4 regions of the Lactiplantibacillus sp. 30.2.29 genome follow, and region 2 is predicted to be linked to each of the others. Evidence: predicted binding sites of a transcription regulator. Region 2 holds the regulator's gene; each other region holds the start of a gene.

Region 1 (4,926 bases), on a different contig from region 2:
AGTCAATAAAAAACAACACCGCAGCCAGCGCGATTGCACTAGAGCTGCGGTGTTGTTTTTGTGCTTATTTCAATCTGTTAAAGGCATCAGCCTGAAGCTTATTTGCCAGGCACGTAGTCTTCATCAATAATCAAGACTGGTTTGATGGTCTTACCACTACCAGAATCGGCATTGGCTTGATTGATATCTTCAAACTTGTAGAACTTTTCAGTCTTTTCAAATGGGAACATACCATGTTGATAGAAGTCGATCAACCGTGGAATATCAACGCCAGGAATCGAATCACCCATGTTGACCCCGATGACTTTCTTATCGTCAACGCAAAGGTCGTTCCATGAACTGATGGTAATGTTCTTAGACGTTACGGCGATCAAAGCAGCGGTCCCACCTTGTGCTAAGGCATGGATTGCGGATACCATTACTGGTTCAACACCGGTGGTATCAACGGCGAAGTCAACCCCATAGCCGTGCGTTAACTTTTTGATGGCTTCGACAGGGTCTTCTTCTTTACTGTTGATGGCGTGCGTTGCGCCTAATTCCTTGGCTAATTCCAACCGTGAATCCACAATATCCACGGCGATGACTTCAGTACAACCTGAAATCTTACCAGCCATCATGGCAGCTAAACCAACGGCACCAGTCCCAAAGACCGCGATCGTTTGGCCAGGACGTGGTTGGAGACTGTTCAAGACGGTCCCACTACCAGTCACGTAACCACAGCCTAAAGGTCCCAAGCGCCGTAAGTCTAATTCCTTAGGCACTTTAACGGCATTGCGTTGGTCAACCACCGTATGAGTCGTGAATGAGGATTGGTCGAACATGTCACTGATATGCTGGCCGTTTTCTTGGAAATGGTCAGAACCATCTGGACGGGTCCCGCTCAAGTTGTAGTCCGCATAGTTCCGGCACTTGGTTGGCATCCCTTTCAAACAGTTGTCACAAGTTCCGTCAGCGTAAAATGACAAGATAACGGGATCGCCGACTTCGAAATTAGTGACTTCAGAACCAACTTTTTCAACGATCCCAGAACCTTCATGGCCTAAGATAACGGGATAGCCGAGTGAGGCATCGCCGCGCCGAATCGCTTCATCAGAATGACAAATCCCGGATGCCACGATTTTAATTTGTAAATCAGTGGGTGTCATTTCCGCCAAATCAATATCATCTTTAATGACAAATGGATCATTAACTTTATCAACTACTGCTGCTTTAATCTTCATAATCAAACCCTCGTTTCAAATAGTATGTAAAACGCTTACAATTCATATTGTTACACAATCCACAATCAAATTCAAACGCTTTCATTATCGCTTACAAACGTCCAAATCCTATTAATACCGGCTAATTTCCGATTTCACCCTAACGATATGATACTTAATTAGTGTAAATATAATACTCATTTGCACCATCTTGTGAAGTTTATCGGTTATTTTCAATCATTCAATGCAACTTTCATTTAAATAAAAACCGGCATGGTGCCTAATTACAGGCACCACACCGGTTCACTTGATCAATTTAATTGTTCGTCAGTATCTCGCTGACAAAGTGCGTCGCGCTTTAGGCTGGTTGCGCTGCCGCCGTACCCAGCTTGGCCTTGTTGAGCAAGACTGAACTCGTCACGACTGACAACGAGCTAAACGCCATCGCTAAGCCCGCTAACTCAGGACTCAACGTCAGGCCAATCGCGTAGAAGACCCCCGCAGCGACTGGAATACCGAGCACATTGTAGACAAAGGCCCAGAATAGGTTGAGCTTGATCCGATTAAACGTCTTCTTGCTCAAGGCTAACGCCCGGTCAACGTCGCGCATGTCATTCTTAACGAGCACAATGCCACCCGCATCGATGGCAATATCCGTTCCAGAACCCATCGCAATACCGACGTCAGCAGTGGTCAAGGCAGGCGCGTCATTGATGCCATCGCCGACAAAGGCCACCTTGCCCGTCTTTTGAAGGGCTTCAACGTGGGCCGCCTTGTCACCCGGTAACACATCCGCAATTACATCATCGATACCCACTTGTGCGGCGACGGACTGCGCGACCCGTGGATTATCCCCCGTCAACATGACGGTCTTTAATCCGCGTGCTTTTAGACTCGCAATGGCCGCTTTGGACGTTGATTTAGCGACATCCTGAATGGCAATCAACCCAATAATTTGATGATTGAGGCCGACGTAAACCACCGTTTTAGCCGCGTCCTGTAACTTAGTGGCGGCTTGAGCCAAGTCATCGCTGATCGCCTCGTCCATCAACAGCTTATGATTGCCGACAACGGCAGCTTGTCCGTCGATTTGCGCGGTGACGCCTTTACCTTCAACCGCTTGAAAATCAGTGGCCGTGGGCGCTTTAATCGCACTATCCTGGCCGCGTTTTAGAATTGCAGCTGCGAGTGGATGTTCGGAAGCAGCTTCGAGGCTAGTGGCGACCCGTAAGACTTGCGTCTCATCACCAACAATGTCCGTGACTTGGGGCTTGCCCACGGTGATCGTCCCGGTCTTGTCAAAAACAACCGTCTGAATTTCGTTAACGGCTTCCAACACTTCACCGTTTTTGATCAAAATTCCGAGCTTGGCACCACGACCGGTTCCGACCATTAAAGCAGTTGGTGTCGCTAAACCGAGCGCACATGGACAAGCAATCACGACGACCGCCACGGCAAAAATCAAAGCATTCGCCAAACTAGCGCCGAGTAACACGTACCAAGTGAGAAACGTCAAAATGGCAATAATTAAAACAACCGGCACGAAAATATCAGAGACTTTGTCCGTCAGCTTTTGAATTGGCGCGTGACTGTTCTGAGCCTTTTCGACCAGCTCAACGATTTGTGCCAGCATTGTTTGGTCACCGACCTTGCTAGCTCGAAACTGGAAGGTCCCGTTACTATTGATCGTCGAACCAATAACGGCATCCGATTCGTGCTTTTGAACCGGCATACTTTCACCCGTCACCATCGATTCATCAACGGTTGACTGACCAGCCGTAATGACGCCATCGACTGGAATTTTCTGGCCAGGTTTGACCCGAATAATATCACCAACCACCACTTGATCCAATGGCACTTGCACAAACTCGGTGCCGCGTAAAACCTCCGCTTCTTTGGCTTGCAAACCAACTAATTTGGCAACGGCGTTCGAGGCGTTATGCCGCATCCGTTCTTCAAAGACTTGGCCCAGCAAAACGAAGGTCGTCACGAGCGCCGCACTTTCGAAGAAGACCGCTTGACCCGTCGCCATCGCATATAAGCTATAAAAATAAGCCGTTGCGGTCCCGATTGCAACCAGTGTATCCATGTTGGCGTGGTGCTTTTTAAATGACGCCCAAGCACTTTGCAGAAATGGCCGTGCCGACACGAGCATGATGACTGTCGTCAGTGCCAGTTGCGTCCAGTCACCCCCTGGCAGCATCCACCCGAACGGCATCAAAATCATATTTGCTAATAACGGTAATGAAAAAATTAATGAAATCCAAAACCGACGCGTCGTTGTCATCCTTGGACCACCACTTTTCCACTAACCATGTCCATGCCACAACTGAAGGTGAATTCACCCGCTTGGTCCGTTGGAATCGTGACCGTTTGGGGCTGGTCGATCGGTAAGTCCGTCGCAAATCCTAAGTCGGTCGAATGAACGTGTTCCAAACAACCTTGGGTACTCGTCCGGGTAAACGTCAATTGGGCAGGTACGCCTTGTTTGACCGTCACTTCAGCTGGTTCATATTTACCATTCACGTTAATGTTAATATTTTGTTCAGTCATAACCTGATTCCTCCGTTAATTAATGTTGTATTTATTTAATGATGACTTTGCCGTGGAACATATCCATCCCACAGGCCCACTGGTATTCGCCAGCTTTACTAGTGTCAATCGTGACCGTTTGCGTTTGATTCTGTGGGAGTTCCTGGTTGATTCCAAAATCGCTGAAAACGACGTGATCCAGACAACCTGACGCATCCTTACGCGTGAAATTGAGCACGGCCGGCACACCCTGCTTGAGGACAACTTGTTCCGGCGAATAACCACCATTGACCTCGACATCCACTTGTTGCAAGTCCGCATCACCATCCGCAGTTACCGTCGCTGTCGTGTGCTTGCCGAAGAACCACCACAAAATAAAACCAATCGCAGCCAATCCAATGATCAAAACTAATGCTTTCGTTATCATCCAACCCATCTCCCAATTTGCATTGTCGTTTACATTTGTAATTTATATGAATAGCTTACCGCCATCGTTTACAATTGTCAACGATAAAAGTCAAAAAAATTTTAGTGTCCGCACGACAGTCGTTTTGACACATCATTACGCTAACCTTTCATATTGATTCTGAGAACGTGTTATCCAGTATCATCACGTCAATGTTCTTGGCCGTGCCCGCCACACTGTTACGATGTCATACAAAGCAACCACAAAAAGTGGGCCTTCAGGAATGCTAGCACGCATTCCCAAAAGTCCACTTTACTTAACGTTCAGCACAACGACCGGTCACAACCATCCAGCCGTTTTGCCTTACTCGATTATTCCCCAGCGTGGTCACTACCCCAGTTTCCACTCATATTTCGTACTAATTCTAATCAAATTACGACATAGATTGAATCTCCACCCACAACAACACCGCTTACCAGCCATCATCAGGGGGCTAATGCCGCAAGCCGCACTCACCTCATACTCAAGCGCGCCGGGTATTTTCTTGCCGGTATTCCAGTGGCGTTTGCCCGGTCTCCTTCTTAAACCGTTTGGAAAAATCAGCCGCATCATAAAAGGACAGCTCGGCGGCAATCGCGCGAATCGTGTGATCAGTCGCCAGCAGCATGTGCTCCGCCTCCTGAATCTTTTTGGCGTTGATATAGTCGCGAATCGACATGTGCATCTCTTGACTGAAAGCGCGCCGCACCGTCTCTGGATTACACCGCTGATTGACGTGGGCTAGGACTT
Region 2 (4,926 bases):
AACCAAAATAGCCGCCGCAATTTTCCATAATGGAAAGACTTGCGGCGACTATTTTGGTTTCTCGGATAACCGAGTTTTAGCGAATGATTTACAAAACCGGCCTAATCAAAGGCTTCCAGAGCCTCAGCTTGTTCAGTCCATTCCGTTTCAACTTGCTCTTGTTGCGCGCTGATTTCATCTAATTCTTTTTGTAGATCCGTTAAGCGGCCAACATCCGCTGAGACTTCAGGTTGGGCCATTTCAGTTTGGATTTTGGTGGCTTGCTCATCGAGCGTGGTCATTTGTTCTTCCAGCGCTGCCACGGTTCGTTCCAATTTACGCTTTTCACGTTGCTGTTGCTTGCTAGCTTGATAATCTTGCTGGCCCTTTGAGCGGGGTGCAGCGGTTGCAGCAGAACTTGGCTCTGCGGCGTTAGCGCTAGCTGCTGACTCAGCGGCCTGACTAGCTGCGGCGGCTGCCATTTCAGCTTGTTCCTGTTTTTTATCAATATAATAATCGTAATCGCCAAGGAAGAGTTCGGTTCCTTCTGGCGAGACTTCCACGACGCTGGTTGCCACTTGGTTGATGAAGTAGCGGTCATGCGAAACGAAGAGGAGGGTACCATCAAAATCATTGAGGGCCACTTCTAACACTTCGCGACTATCAATATCCAAGTGATTGGTCGGTTCGTCCAAAATCAAAAAGTTATCGTTTTGCATCGCGAGTTTCGTCAGCAATAGCCGCGCCCGTTCACCACCAGATAGGGCGTGAACCGGTTTGTCGACATCGGCACCCGTGAAGAGGAAACTTCCCAAAATCGTCCGAATATCCTTCTCGGGCGTGGTGGGATGTTCGTCCCAGAGTTCACTTAAGACGGTCTTTTTGTCATTTAAGTTGCGTTGCTCTTGGTCATAGTAGCCCGTGACAACGCCGGTACCGAAGACGGCCTGGCCTTTGATGAACGGAATCTGGCCGAGGATACTCTTGAGAAAAGTCGACTTACCGATTCCGTTTGGACCCACGATGGCAATGGCTTCGTGCTTCTTAACGTTTAAGTTATCCGGTTCCGACAGAATATGCCCGTCGTAACCAACTGCGGCATCCTTGACGGTCAAAACGATGTTGCCGCTTTGCTTCGCAGCGTGAAAACCGAAGTGGGCCGTTTTTTCATCACTATCAGGACGGTCGATCCGGTCCATCTTGGCCAACTGTTTCCGCCGCGCTTGAGCTCGTTTGGTCGTCGAGGCCCGCACGATATTCCGGTTGACAAAGTCTTCAAGCTTGCTAATCTCGGCTTGTTGCTTTTCGTAATGCTTCCACTGAGCTTGAATCCGAGCGGCCTTTTCTTGCACAAACTGGTCGTAGTTCCCAGTATAGTGTACCATTTCGTGATGTGACAGGTCGTACACTTCATTGACGACGCGGTCTAGGAAGTAACGGTCATGGCTGACGATCAGTAGGGCACCGGAATAGGATTGTAAGTAACTTTCCAGCCACGTCAACGTTTCGACGTCCAAGTGGTTGGTCGGTTCGTCCAGGATCAGCAAATCGCGCTTTTCTAGCAGTAGCTTTGCTAAGGCCAGTTGAGTTTTTTGTCCACCGGAAAGTTCGGTGACCGACTTGTCATAAACATCGGCATCGAACTGAAAACCGTGTAGGACACCACGGATTTCGGCCTGGTAGCCATAGCCATTTTTCTGTTGAAATTCTGTCTGAACTTGGTCGTAAGTTTTTAAGGTTTGTTGGTAGGCCTGGTCATCGTTCATGATGGCGGGATCGCTGAGCTGATTTTCAAGCGCATGCATCCGCTTCTCAATGGCGTGTAGTTCAGCAAACACGCTGCTCATTTCTTCCCAGATCGTATTTTGACTATCCAATCCTTGGTCTTGAGCTAAGTAACCGATCGTTAGACCCTTGCGCATCGATATTTGGCCTTCGTCAGGCACGGTCTCGCCGGCAATCATTTTAAGTAAGGTTGATTTACCAGCACCGTTGCGGCCGACTAAGGCAACGCGGGCGTGTTCTTGGATGTCCATTTGTACGTTATCGAACAAGACATCGGCGCCAAAACGCCGCATAACTTGCTGTACTTGTAGTAAAATCACGCTTTATTAAGCTCCTTTCACATTTGATTCGTGAGATAATTGTAGCATATTGTTACGGTTCGACCCAATTATTCGGAATAATAAGTAATTATTATTTCACAAAGTCGCAGGTTATGCTAGAATAGTGTCAGCAAATTCACAAACTTTTGATTGGGAGGAAACGTCCGAATGGCAGAGACAAAGATTCCACGGGCAACGGCAAAACGATTACCAATTTATTATCGCTATTTGAATATTTTACTAGACGCAGATAAGAAACGGGTATCGTCAACTGAATTGTCCGAGGCGGTTAAAGTAGATTCAGCAACGATTCGGCGTGATTTTTCGTATTTTGGGGCCCTCGGTAAACGCGGGTATGGATACGATGTTGAAACGCTGCTGGCATTTTTCAAAAAAATTCTAAATCAGGACACGCTAACCAACGTCGCGCTGATTGGGGTCGGTAATTTAGGCCACGCCCTGTTGAATTTTAATTTCCATAAAAATAGTAATGTCCGGATCTCAGCGGCTTTTGATGTTAATGAAGCCATTGCAAATACGGTCCAGAGTGGGGTTCCCGTCTATCCAATGACGGAACTCAAAAAGCAATTGATCGAACAACAGATTGAAATTGCCATCTTAACGGTGCCAACAACGGTTGTTCAAAAGATTACCGATGAGTTAGTTGATGCGAATGTTAAAGGCATCATGAACTTTACCCCATTACGGATCTCAGTTCCAGAAACAGTGCGGGTTCAAAACGTTGATTTAACCAATGAATTACAGACCTTAATTTACTTTATTGAACATTATGGTCAACAATTGGGTGACAACGGTCAAGATGAACCAGACGAAGATGAAGATTAGTCTGCGCATGCATCTCAAGATTATGATACCAAAAAGCTTCTCTGAAATAAATTTTCGGAGAAGCTTTTTTGAACGTCTAAATTAATGCCACGAACGAATAAGCGACGCAATCTAATGAAGTGCAGTCAAGAGCGTCGGCACAACGACCGCAGCGTTCATCAAAATATGAGACGTCATCGAAGTCTGAATTCGGCCGGTATGTTGATAAAGCCAGCAGAACAGCAATCCAACGAAGGCGTAGAGAATTAGATGACCGTCCGCGTGGGCGAGGCTGAAGAGAAAGCTCGAAATCAAGGCGGCCCCGATTTTGCCGGTCACCGCACTCAAGTTACCAAAGATGACCTTGCGGAAGACGATTTCTTCCATAATTGGGGCACCCACGATAATGGCTAAGAAAAATACCGGGTATTGTTGCCCAACGGTGAGTAGGGTCGACGTATTGTTGGAAGCCGTCGATTGCCCCAACATCGCAGTTATTTTAAGAATCAGAACTTGGCCGACAATGACTAGGACGAGCCCAATCAGGCCCCATAGAATGGCGACCAGCCAGTTACTGCGCTGCTGCTCAACGGCGTTTTTGGCTGTCATTCGGCGTGCTAGCCACAGCAATAGCAGTGCGCCGACCAAGTAGTCGACCGTTTGAATCAAGAAGACTTGGGACCCCAGTTGATGAAAGGCGGCCACTAAGACGCTTGGTAGCGCATAAACAATAAAATAAATAATCAGAATTAAGATTGATTGGCGGCGATTAACCATCAGCTCACGTCCTTTTTGAAAGTTTGTTCGATTTTTTCATTAACACACGCATTGTGTTCGTTAATTTATCATGAATCATGATTAAATCATGGTGTTTTCTGAGTTCAAGCCCGCCAGCTGAGACCCGCTGGAAACAGTGCGAATTTGCGTAAACCTACTGTTGTGGTGACGTCCTAAGCCGGCTTCCAGGCATTCTGGGCAATGGCCGGAACGTGGTGGACACAGATTTAAGCCGAAGCCCACGTCTTAAATACTGGTCTTTCATGTCTCCTGCAATATGGATGAAACGTGTTCGGGTCAGACTGGGACTTCCGGTTAGCTACGCCAGAACGCCAAGCGGAAATGCACCGCTTAACGCCCTGGCTAGGCTAATCCTCAGTCCCAACCCGTCTGAACCTCACACTCTGAGAAACACTTGGCCTTGCCCAGAATACCTTCCAGCCGGGATGGTATTCGAAAGGCGGACATGTGCGGACCCAACTTTTGGTTGGATTAGTCGTTGGTTCCTTGGTACAGGTCCATTTTGACCTTTAACTGTCAGACTGGTTTCTAATGATAGTTAAACTTTCTTGCCCATGTTTTAGGGCCTCTGACAAGGAACGTCACTGAACTTGTCGAAATCTTTCCTAGTCGTCTGAGATAACAAAGTCTTGAACTCCAAATGAAGGCAATATTATCGGCTACTTTCAAAACTAGTTGTCATTGAAAGTAGTCAATAATATTTAGGTAACCCTCTCAGTGCTCAAACATCGTAAGGCATCCTCGATACTGATCAAAAAGTTTGCCTGAAGGACCAGGCACTTAATTCAGTGGTCAATTTTACCAAGATAGGTGGCTGTTCATCTGCCATTCGAGCGGGTTCCCGACTGGAGGGGCTGGCGGACAATGCTCAGTAGCCAAATTATTCTTAGCTGGAAGTGGGGTGCTTCCGGCTTAGAATAAGACTCGTATTTGAAATTGCGTAGTGGGTTTCTGCGTGAGTTCAAATCGACGTCGGCTTACGTTCCAGCAATTGTCAGCCAGCCCCGGAGGTCGGAATCGGACGCGTATCGGCTGACGAACAGGAATCCACCAACTGGCACATTTTAATCATTATGAATACAAAATAATAACAAGCACAACACATATTAACACGATAATACCCATTATAGTCGATTTGACATTCTTTGACTAATAATTGACAAATCACTTGCAATCTCAAATTAAAATGATATAGTTGACAATGTAATTAGCACTTGAG
Region 3 (4,926 bases), on a different contig from region 2:
TCAATCGGTGCACGGGCCTTTAGATTATCAACTGTTGAAAAGCGCTTTCATATACGGTACAATGACTAGTTAATAGATGAGCAAAACCACTTTGTTACTCAATTCAAACTATACAAGGCAAAGGTTGACTCATATGACATCAACAGAACGGTTTAAAACAACAATTTGTTTGTATCATAATTACCTTGTCCACGGGATGGCAATAGTCATCTTAGCTCAGAATATGACTGTGTTAAGTCAGCAATGGCATGTCAGTGATGCTGGAGTTTCTCTGGTTATTTCTTCGCTAGGAATTGGCCGGTTGCTCGTCCTCTATCTGGCTGGAACGTTTTCTGACCGGCTGGGGCGCAAATTATTTGTGCAGATTGGGATATTGACTTACACGTTATTCTTTATTGGTATTATTGTTTCTCCGAACATTATTGTGGCCTACTTTTCCGGAATTTTAGCAGGAATGGCTAATTCTTTTTTGGATTCTGGGACTTATCCCGCGTTAATGGAACTTTACCCAAAGCGGCAGGCAACGGCGAATATTATGATTAAGGCGTTTGCGTCTATTGGGGAGTTGCTTCTTCCAATTATTGTGGCAGGCCTTGATCATTTTGAGCTGTGGTATGGCTGGTCATTTCTGCTCTGTATTTTTTTGATGGTGGCTAATTTTATATTCTTACGACTACGAGATTTTCCAAAATTATCGACGCTTCCAGCCAGTAATCAGGATACAACATCAACGGAAACCGCAAGCAAGCCTGGATTAACGCTGAAAAAGCTGACTTTGGGAATTGTATTGACGATCTTTGGTTATATCTCCATGGCGACCTTTTACTTAGTGAGCCAATGGTTGACGAAATACGGCAGTGATGTGATTCATTTAAATCTGGTACATGCACGTATGCTTGTGAGTGTCTACAGTGTTGGCTCAATACTAGGCGTGGTTGTGACCGCGGTATTAGTGGAGCGGATTATCAAGCCAGTCTGGTTCATGCTGATCGACACAATAGTCTCATTGCTGGCATTATTAGCGTTAACGTTGATTCCGACGTGGGGTGTTGCACTAGTTAGTTCGTTTGTGATCGGATGCTCCGCAGCTGGCGGCGTCATGCAGCTGGGATTGACGATCATGAGTGATACATTTCCACGTGCGAAAGGTCGAATTACCGGTATATACTACACGGCTAGTGGTCTAGCTTCATTTACGATTCCGGTGTTTACGGCGTGGATTTCGCAATATGGGATTCATGATATTATGTGGTTCGATGTGATGATTGCGGTTATCGGTGTCATTTGCAGCATCGTGGTATTGGGAATTGGTCGTGAAAAAAGAAGTGTTACAGCTTAAAAACGTCAAAGAGGTTAAGCAGCCTCTTTGGCGTTTTTAGGTTCCGATAATTAAATCATCCGTTCGACTTGTGTGTAATGTTGCCAACAATAGCTGCGACTGAATTCTTCAAAGCGATTAACGGACGGTGTGACAAAGTGATTACGTTTACTAATCAGATAGATTTGGTGCCGTAATGGCTGATCGGTGAGGTGCTTTAGTGTAATACTGGACTGGTCTAAAAGTGGTAAATAAGGCATCAGTGCAACACCAAAATTATAACTGACAAAGCCAGCCATCGTGTGGTCTTCCTCGACTTCATAAGCAATTTTAGGTTCAACATGGGCATCCTTCAAAATTTGGTCAATCAGTGGTCTCAAGCCACTGTTATGCGAAAAACAAATCATGGGGTAAGGTTCTAAGTCTTTAACGTGCAGTTCCGACTGCTTGGCTAGGGCATGATGACTTGGAATAGCCGCAACGATTTCTTGTTGAACTAATGGGATGAAGTCAAAGAGTGTGTTGGTTGGCTGTTCGCCTAACTTTTCGACATTTGAAGCCAAAACGAGATCATATTTTTCATCTGCTAATTCTTCTAGTAATTCTGTTGAGTTTCCTTGTCCTAGTTCGAAGGTAATGGCGTGATTCTTATCATCGGTGTGGAACTTGGTCATTAATTCGGGGACTAGTTGCTGCCCAAGTGTATAAGTGAAGCCGAGTTTGACATGACCAGTATCAGGGTCCATAAGTTGTTTGACGAGCTCATTACCTTGTGATAAATCGCTTAAACTCGCAGTAATATACTTCAAATAGACGGCACCAACTGGTGTCAAACGAATATTTCGGCCGTCTGGTTCGAATAAAGGGACACCAAGTTCACTTTCTAATTTTTTAATGGCGTAACTTAGCGAAGGCTGTGATATACCAAGGTTTTCAGCTGCTTTTGCCATGTGCTGAGTTCGTGCCAATTCTTTGAAAAATTCCAAATGTCTTAGATTCAATACGTGTGATACCCCTTTCATTCATAAAAATATTTAATCAATATAGCAACGGTTCTATATTTATTATATTAAAGCATTTTGTTAAGATGACAAGTGAATTGAGTAACAAATATTAAATAATATAAATTTTAGGAGTGGATTAACATGACAGAACGTATCGATGGACACACATTATTAATTGGTTTGATGGCTTACCCGATTCGCCATTCAATGTCACCAACAATGCATAATAATGCTTTTGCAAAGTTAGGATTGAACTACGCTTACCTTGCTTTTGAAATCGATAACAAAAAGTTGCCTTCAGCAATTGAATCAATCCGTACATTGGATATGCGGGGCTCAAATGTTTCAATGCCGAATAAGCAAAAAGTATTGCCATTACTTGATAAGTTAGACCCAGCTGCTGAAATGTGTGGTGCGGTTAACACGATTGTTAATGATGATGGCGTTTTAACCGGCTACACAACTGATGGGATCGGCTTCATGAAGTCACTTGATGATGAAGGAATCAACATTCGGGGACATAAAATGACTTTGGCTGGTGCCGGTGGTGCTGGGACTGCGATTGCAGTTCAAGCTGCCTTAGATGGTGTTAAAGAAATGTCAATCTTTAACTTACACGATGCTGAATGGGAAAATGCCCAACATAATGTTGACTTGATTAATGAACGGACTTCATGCCACGCCACATTACATGCCCTAGAAGATCGCGATGATTTCAAGAAAGAAATTCAAGATTCATTTATTTATACCGATGCTACCGGTGTTGGTATGAAGCCACTTGAAGATAAGACTTTGGTTGATGATCCAAGCTGGTTACGTAAAGACTTAGTTGTCTTTGATACGGTTTATGCACCACGGACAACAAAATTAATGAAAGTTGCCCAAGAAGCAGGCGTTGAACATGTCTTTAATGGTTTAGGCATGATGCTAGAACAAGGTGCAGCCGCTTTCAAGCTTTGGACTGGAGAAGACATGCCAGTTGATTATATTCGCCACATTCTATTCGATGAAGATGCTGCAGCACAAAAATAAGTAGGAGGTTGCCATGAAAAATAAATATATGCCAACTGCCATTAGCTTATATTTAAATTATTTCATCCATGGTATCGGAGTTATTATTTTAGCTCAAAACATGGAAGCTTTGGCTAAACATTGGCAAACAACTACTGGTGGGGTTGCTGTGGTTATTTCCTCACTAGGAATTGGCCGGTTGATTGTTTTACTGGTTTCTGGATTCCTATCAGATAAATTTGGACGTAAGCCGTTCGTTGTATTGGGTGTATTAACTTATTTATTGTTCTTTGCGGGGATCCTGCTAAGTCCATCGATTACCGTTGCTTATATTTTCGGGATTTTAGCCGGAATCGCTAATTCGTTCTTGGATTCCGGGACGTACCCAGCGCTGATGGAAATGTTCCCAGAATCCAAAGGGACTGCGAATGTCATTATTAAGGCATTCATTTCTGTAGGTCAATTTGGATTACCATTATTTGTTAGCTTCTTAGTTGCTGGCAATTACTGGTATGGCTGGTCATTCATCTTCTGTATCGTTGTGATGGTCGTTAACTTACTGTTCTTGTTGAGCGCTGGCAAGTTTCCAGTTGCCAATCAAGATGCTAAGGTTGCTGCGGCTGATGCAACTGAGGAAGCTAAACCAGAATCAAAAGGTAATTTGTGGTTTGATGGAACATTGTTCATCTTATACGGGTATGTTTCACAAGCAACGTTCTATCTTGTCAGTCAGTGGTTAAGTCAGTACGGGACTAAAGTGGCCGGCATGGGAGATGCAAGTTCGCGTGCGTTAATTAGTTATTACAGTATTGGCTCAATCGTGTGTGTGTTAGTGACAGCTGCATTAGCTAAACGCGCCGTAAAAGAAATTCAATTCTTAGGCGTTTATACGTTACTCTCATTCTTATCATTGTTATTAATGTATCTGTTCCCAACATCCTTGATGTGTTCAATTATGTCATTCGTTGTTGGTTTCTCAGCTGCTGGTGGTGTGATGCAGTTAGGCCTGACAGTGATGTCGACATTTTTCCCACAAGGCAAAGGAACGATTACTGGGGCATTCTATACTGCAGGATCAATCGCATCCTTTACGATTCCTCTAGTTACCGGTATGATGTCAACAAACTTGGCTAATATTTTCTTATTCGATGTCATCATTGCATTGATTGGATTTATTTTAGCCGTATTGATTACTGTTCGTTATTACCATCTCTTTGGTAAACGTTCACAGAAGGGAGCTTCTATTGACAATGCAACCAGTCATTAAATTACGAAACATCGAATTAGGCACTGGCCGTCCCAAAATCGCGGTGCCCATCACGGGTAAGACGGTCGCGGATATTCTGAGTGCAGTTGATCCGATTAAGGCCGCTAAGCCGGACTTAGTTGAATGGCGCATTGATTTCTTTGACGGCGTCACGGATGCCGCTAAGTTACAGGATGCCGGCCAACAACTGCGAAACGCATTAGGCGATATTGCCTTGCTGACGACGTTTCGGACGAAGGGTGAAGGCGGTGAATTGGCCTTAGCCGACGCTGACTACTTCAAGGTGTGCCAAGCGGTGATTGCTGGGAATTTCACCGATGCGTTGG
Region 4 (4,926 bases), on a different contig from region 2:
CATTGTCAACTCACCATACTTCAAGGACGGCTTCTCATTCCAAACTGGTTCCGGTGGTGCCGCTCTGGCCGTAACCCGCTACTTACGCCAAGCCATGCTCGATAATCAAATCAAAGCATCGTTTGCACTCGGTGGGATTACCAAACCAACTACCGACTTGCTCGAAGAAGGGTTAGTCGACAAAGTCATGGACGTTCAAGATTTTGATAAGGGCGCCGCGGCTTCAATGCACGCCAACCCAAATCAACAAGAAATCGACGCTTCATGGTACGCGGACCCAGACAACAAGGGTGCGATGGTCGACCAATTAGATGTCGCCATTCTCAGTGCCTTGGAAGTTGACACCCATTTCAACGTCAACGTCATGTCTGGCTCTGACGGGGTCATTCGGGGTGCAATCGGTGGTCACCAAGACGCTGCGACGGCCAAGTTAACGATCATTTCCGCGCCACTCGTTCGGGGCCGGTTAGCAACGATTGTCCCAGATGTTACGACGGTCGTGACACCAGGCGATTCGATTGATGTCGTGGTCACTGAATATGGGATTGCCATCAACCCACGGCGGCAAGACTTGGTCAAGGCATTGAGCCACGTTCCAGGTGTGCCCGTTTACACGATTGAAGAACTTCAACAAATGGCCGAAAAGAAAGTCGGTCAACCACAACCACTTGAATTCACAGATCGGACTGTCGCATTGATTGAATATCGCGACGGCACGATTATTGATACGATCAAAGCGGTTAAGGACTAACCTAATACTGATTAATAATGACCTTGCTGGTAAATTGCCAGTTGGGTCATTTTTTTAAAGTAAATCAATCTGAATTGAGCAGGGGCGTTCGATGGCAATTATGTCCAATGTGAGCCTAAAAACTACGAAATATGTAGTACAATATAAATAGTTGCGAGTTGTGCCTATTGTTATTTAGTATTAAAGATGATTAAATCATGCCAGTTAGTTGGTTTGTTGTTCGTCAGCCGGTGCGTGTCTTAGTCCGACCTCCGGGGCTGGCTGACAACGCTGGAACAGGGCGGACATCGATTTGAACTTACGCAGAAGACCACTGCGCAATTTCAAATACGAGTCTTCTTCTAGCCCGGGAAGACCACCCGGACAAGAAGAACTTCGCCCTTGAGCATTGTCAGCCAGCCCCTCCAGTCGGGAAGCCGCTCGAATGGCGGATGAACGGCCACCTATCTGGGTACAATTGACCACTGAATGTTAGGAGACAGGTCCTTCAAATAAACTCTTAATCAGCACTGACGCTGATTTGTCGCACGTAAATCCTGTGAAGACGGTCTAAAGATTATTGATAAGTATTACTGGTAGCTAGCTTTAAAATTTACCAATCGTTTTGCCTTTCATCTGGGATTCACGGTTTGTAATCTCGGTCGACTAGAAAAAACAACAATGCTCAGTGATGCTATTGGTTTATAACGCTCAAATACAAGTTAGGATAACTTAGTGAAAATCAGTAGCTCACTTTACAGTTTGAATGCTCAAAATAACCGTATGTTAAGAATCAATGACCAATCCATCAAAAAGTTGGGCCCGCACATGTCTGCCTTTCGAATACCATCCCGGCTGGAAGGTATTCTGGGCAAGGCCCAGTGATTCTCAGAGTGTGAGGTTCAGACGGGTTGGGACTGAGGATTAGCCTAGCTAGAACGTTAAGCGGCGAACTTCCGCTTGGCGTTCTGGCGTAGCCAACCGGAAGTCCCAGTCTGACCAGAACACGTTTCATCCATATCGCAGGCAATGTGAAAGACCAGTATTTAAGACGTGGGTTGTCGGCTTAAATCTGTGTCTACCACGTTACGGCCATTGACCAGAATGCCTGGAAGCCGGACTAGGACGTAGCAATCACAGAAAGTTTACGGTAACTCGCACTATTCCCAGCGGGTCTCAGCTGGTAGCTCTTGAACTTAGAAACTGGCATGATTTAATCATCCATAATGCCGAATAATAACAAGCGCAACGCGTGTAGCGAATGATAAGGTGATGTGAGTGAATAATGATGGATCAATTTCCAAATTTTAAGCTATTTATCGATAAATACTTACCATGGCTGGCCGTGATTGGTTTTGTTGTGACGGTTGGTGCTAATGGTAATGTCTGGCTGTATTTTATGGCAGTGCTGATTGTATTCGTGGTGGTCGCAATTATTGACTTACTATTCAAATATTGGAACCACGCCAAAATTCTAGGCATCATGATTGTCCTTCTAGTGCTTGGATTATGGTTGAACCGCTAAGATTGATGTTAGGTGGGCATATTTAGACTGTCTTTGTCAAAAACATCTCGGCTAATCGCAATTAGTAGGGGTGCTTTTTGTCTTGGCTCGCGATAACTTGTTTTTTGACATGGTTCGGTCATACAGCTAGAAGCGCTGTTGCTCAGCCGATGTGATTTCTTGTCGATTTTGGACTATGAAAAGGGCAAAAAAGTGCTGATTACGATTAAAATCAATCAGCAGAGATAAATCGTGACATGTGAAAAAATAAACATTTTTATCGTGAACGCGATTGTTGCAAGTTGTAGATGACAAACCACTGCCACATCAATCTCATAACTAAAACTTATAACTAAATCGATGTTTGACTATAGTCTTCTGGAGGCGCTAAACTTAATTTATAAATTGAATGTTATTTTTTTCACACATTTAGTAAGCGCTTACCAACACATTAATTGGAGGTTATTAACATGACAGAATATCGTGTAGAATCAGATACTTTAGGCGAAGTTAAAATTCCAGCCACCGCGCTGTGGGGGGCCCAGACTGAACGGAGTCGCCATAATTTCCCAACTGGTACGAAGATGCCATTAGAAATTATCCGGGCACTCTTGCAAATCAAACGGGCCGCTGCCATTGCGAACAAGGAAGTTGAAGCAATGACCGCCGAAAAGGCTGATTTGATCGTAGCCGCCATTGATAAATTGTTGGCGTTAGACGATGAAGACTTGCGGAAGGACTTTCCGTTAGTTGTTTATCAAACTGGTTCAGGAACTCAAACCAACATGAACGTGAACGAAGTTGTGGCCCATATGGCCGGCAAACTCAACCCAGACGTTGAAATTTTACCAAATGATGACGTTAACCATGGTCAAAGTTCGAACGACATTTTCCCAACGGCTATGAACATCACAGCTGCCGTGGCTGTCGATAAATTGATTGCGGCTGCCGAACACTTATTAGATGAATTAAAAGCTAAACAAAAGAAGTACTGGCGCGTTGTTAAGATTGGCCGGACCCATTTACAAGACGCGACGCCATTAACATTTGGCCAAGAAGTCAGTGGCTGGGCAAGTGCCATCGAACATGACATTGCTTACTTGAAACAATTGAACCCAACCTTGGGCGAACTGGCCATGGGTGGTACGGCTGTCGGAACTGGGCTGAATGCGGCGCCACATTTTGCTGAAAACATTGCCGCTGCAATGAGCAAACTGTACGGCATTGAATTTACTGCTGACTCCAATAAGTTCTATGGCTTGGCCCATCACTCTGGTTTGAACGTGGTCCATGGTGCCATCAAGACGTTAGCGGCTGATTTGATGAAGATCGCCAACGACGTGCGGTTCCTCGCTAGTGGCCCACGGGCTGGATATGACGAATTGAACATTCCAGCTAACGAACCAGGTTCATCGATCATGCCTGGGAAGGTCAACCCAACTCAGGCTGAAGCCATCACCATGGCAGCAGTTCGGGTCATGGGGAATGACGTGGTCGTGGACTTAGCCTCTAGTCAAGGTAACTTTGAAATGAACGTCTACAAGACTGTGCTGATTGACGCCTTCTTGGAATCCGCCGAATTATTAGCCGGTACGATTACTGGTTTCGCAGACCGGATGATTGCTGGTTTGACGATCAACGAAGACCGGATGGCTGAATTAGTGGACCGTTCCTTGATGACTGTGACGGCGTTGTCACCACACATTGGTTACCATGACAGTGCGGTGATTGCCCAACAAGCTGAAAAAGCGGGCACGACCTTGCGTGAAGCGGCCATCAAGTCTGGTAAAGTTACAGCGGAACAATTCGACGAATGGATGGTTCCAATTGATATGACCAACATTGATAATTAAGGTAAACTAGTGATAGCGCTCCTGTAGCGAGTGGCGACTAGGCTGGCGACGGGTCATTGTTCCGCGAGTGGAATGGTGGCCCGTACCCGCTTATCGCTAGTTTACGGGGGGCGCAGACGAGTACCTGAAAAATAAACTTAATGAAAATGGATCGATCCACATCGGTAACGCGGTGTGTGATGAATTGAGAGGAGTAATTTGATGGCTGACAAATTTACGTATACGCCAACCGCTTTAGCGAATTTAAAAACAACCTATGACGTGGTCATTATTGGATCGGGTGGTGCTGGTTTGACCGCAGCGATTCAAGCCCACGAGCTTGGATTAAAACCGGTGATCTTAGAAAAAATGCCGAAAATCGGTGGCAACACGACGCGGGCTTCTTCGGGGATGAACGCCGCTGAAACCAACGTCCAGTTGCATCACCACATCGTCGACAGTTTTGGCGACTTCTACGACGAAACGCTTAAAGGTGGCGGCAATCTGAATAACCAAGCACTGTTGAAGTTCTTCACGGAACATAGTGCGTTGGCCATCGACTGGTTAGCCGACCACGGCATCGAATTAGACGACTTAACGATTACGGGTGGGATGAGTGTCATGCGGACCCACCGCCCAAGCTCGATGGCCCCAATCGGCGGCTTCTTGGTTACTGAGTTATTGAAACAAGTGGCGGCGGCTAAGTTATCATTGTTCACAGATATCAAAGTTGACCAATTGGTTCAGACGGATGGCAAAATTACCGGAGTCAAGGCAACTACGGCTAACGGTGCGGTAACCATCAATGCTGGTGCCGTCCTCTTAGCGACTGGTGGCTTCGGTGCCAACAAAGCCTTATT

What was found. The regulator Rex, encoded in region 2, represses fermentation and respiration genes when NADH is low (regulators of the CRP and FNR family bind a similar motif). The targets are predictions, from matches to a motif close to TTGTGAANTANTTCACAA.
Region 1: the regulator Rex is predicted to act here: its motif matches at 1,268-1,285, upstream of KGF65_RS07740 (NAD(P)-dependent alcohol dehydrogenase).
Region 3: the regulator Rex is predicted to act here: its motif matches at 2,411-2,428, upstream of KGF65_RS13575 (shikimate dehydrogenase).
Region 4: the regulator Rex is predicted to act here: its motif matches at 2,644-2,661, upstream of KGF65_RS02720 (class II fumarate hydratase).

The regions. Positions count from the first base shown of each region.
Region 1 covers NZ_JAGYGU010000011.1:86,851-91,776, forward strand. Annotated here, with positions in the region: gene KGF65_RS07740 (NAD(P)-dependent alcohol dehydrogenase) at 99-1,220, opposite strand; gene KGF65_RS07745 (copper-translocating P-type ATPase) at 1,558-3,486, opposite strand; gene KGF65_RS07750 (cupredoxin domain-containing protein) at 3,483-3,752, opposite strand; gene KGF65_RS07755 (cupredoxin domain-containing protein) at 3,784-4,158, opposite strand; gene KGF65_RS07760 (AraC family transcriptional regulator) at 4,661-4,926, opposite strand, start outside.
Region 2 covers NZ_JAGYGU010000015.1:30,797-35,722, forward strand. Annotated here, with positions in the region: gene KGF65_RS09735 (ABC-F family ATP-binding cassette domain-containing protein) at 102-2,084, opposite strand; gene KGF65_RS09740 (redox-sensing transcriptional repressor Rex) at 2,253-2,930, shown strand; gene KGF65_RS09745 (CPBP family intramembrane glutamic endopeptidase) at 3,042-3,686, opposite strand.
Region 3 covers NZ_JAGYGU010000029.1:25,381-30,306, reverse strand. Annotated here, with positions in the region: gene KGF65_RS13585 (MFS transporter) at 134-1,339, shown strand; gene KGF65_RS13580 (LysR family transcriptional regulator) at 1,390-2,319, opposite strand; gene KGF65_RS13575 (shikimate dehydrogenase) at 2,464-3,354, shown strand; gene KGF65_RS13570 (MFS transporter) at 3,368-4,600, shown strand; gene aroD (type I 3-dehydroquinate dehydratase) at 4,584-4,926, shown strand, end outside.
Region 4 covers NZ_JAGYGU010000003.1:27,688-32,613, forward strand. Annotated here, with positions in the region: gene citF (citrate lyase subunit alpha) at 1-751, shown strand, start outside; gene KGF65_RS02715 (flagellar biosynthesis protein FlhB) at 2,016-2,255, shown strand; gene KGF65_RS02720 (class II fumarate hydratase) at 2,705-4,087, shown strand; gene KGF65_RS02725 (flavocytochrome c) at 4,289-4,926, shown strand, end outside.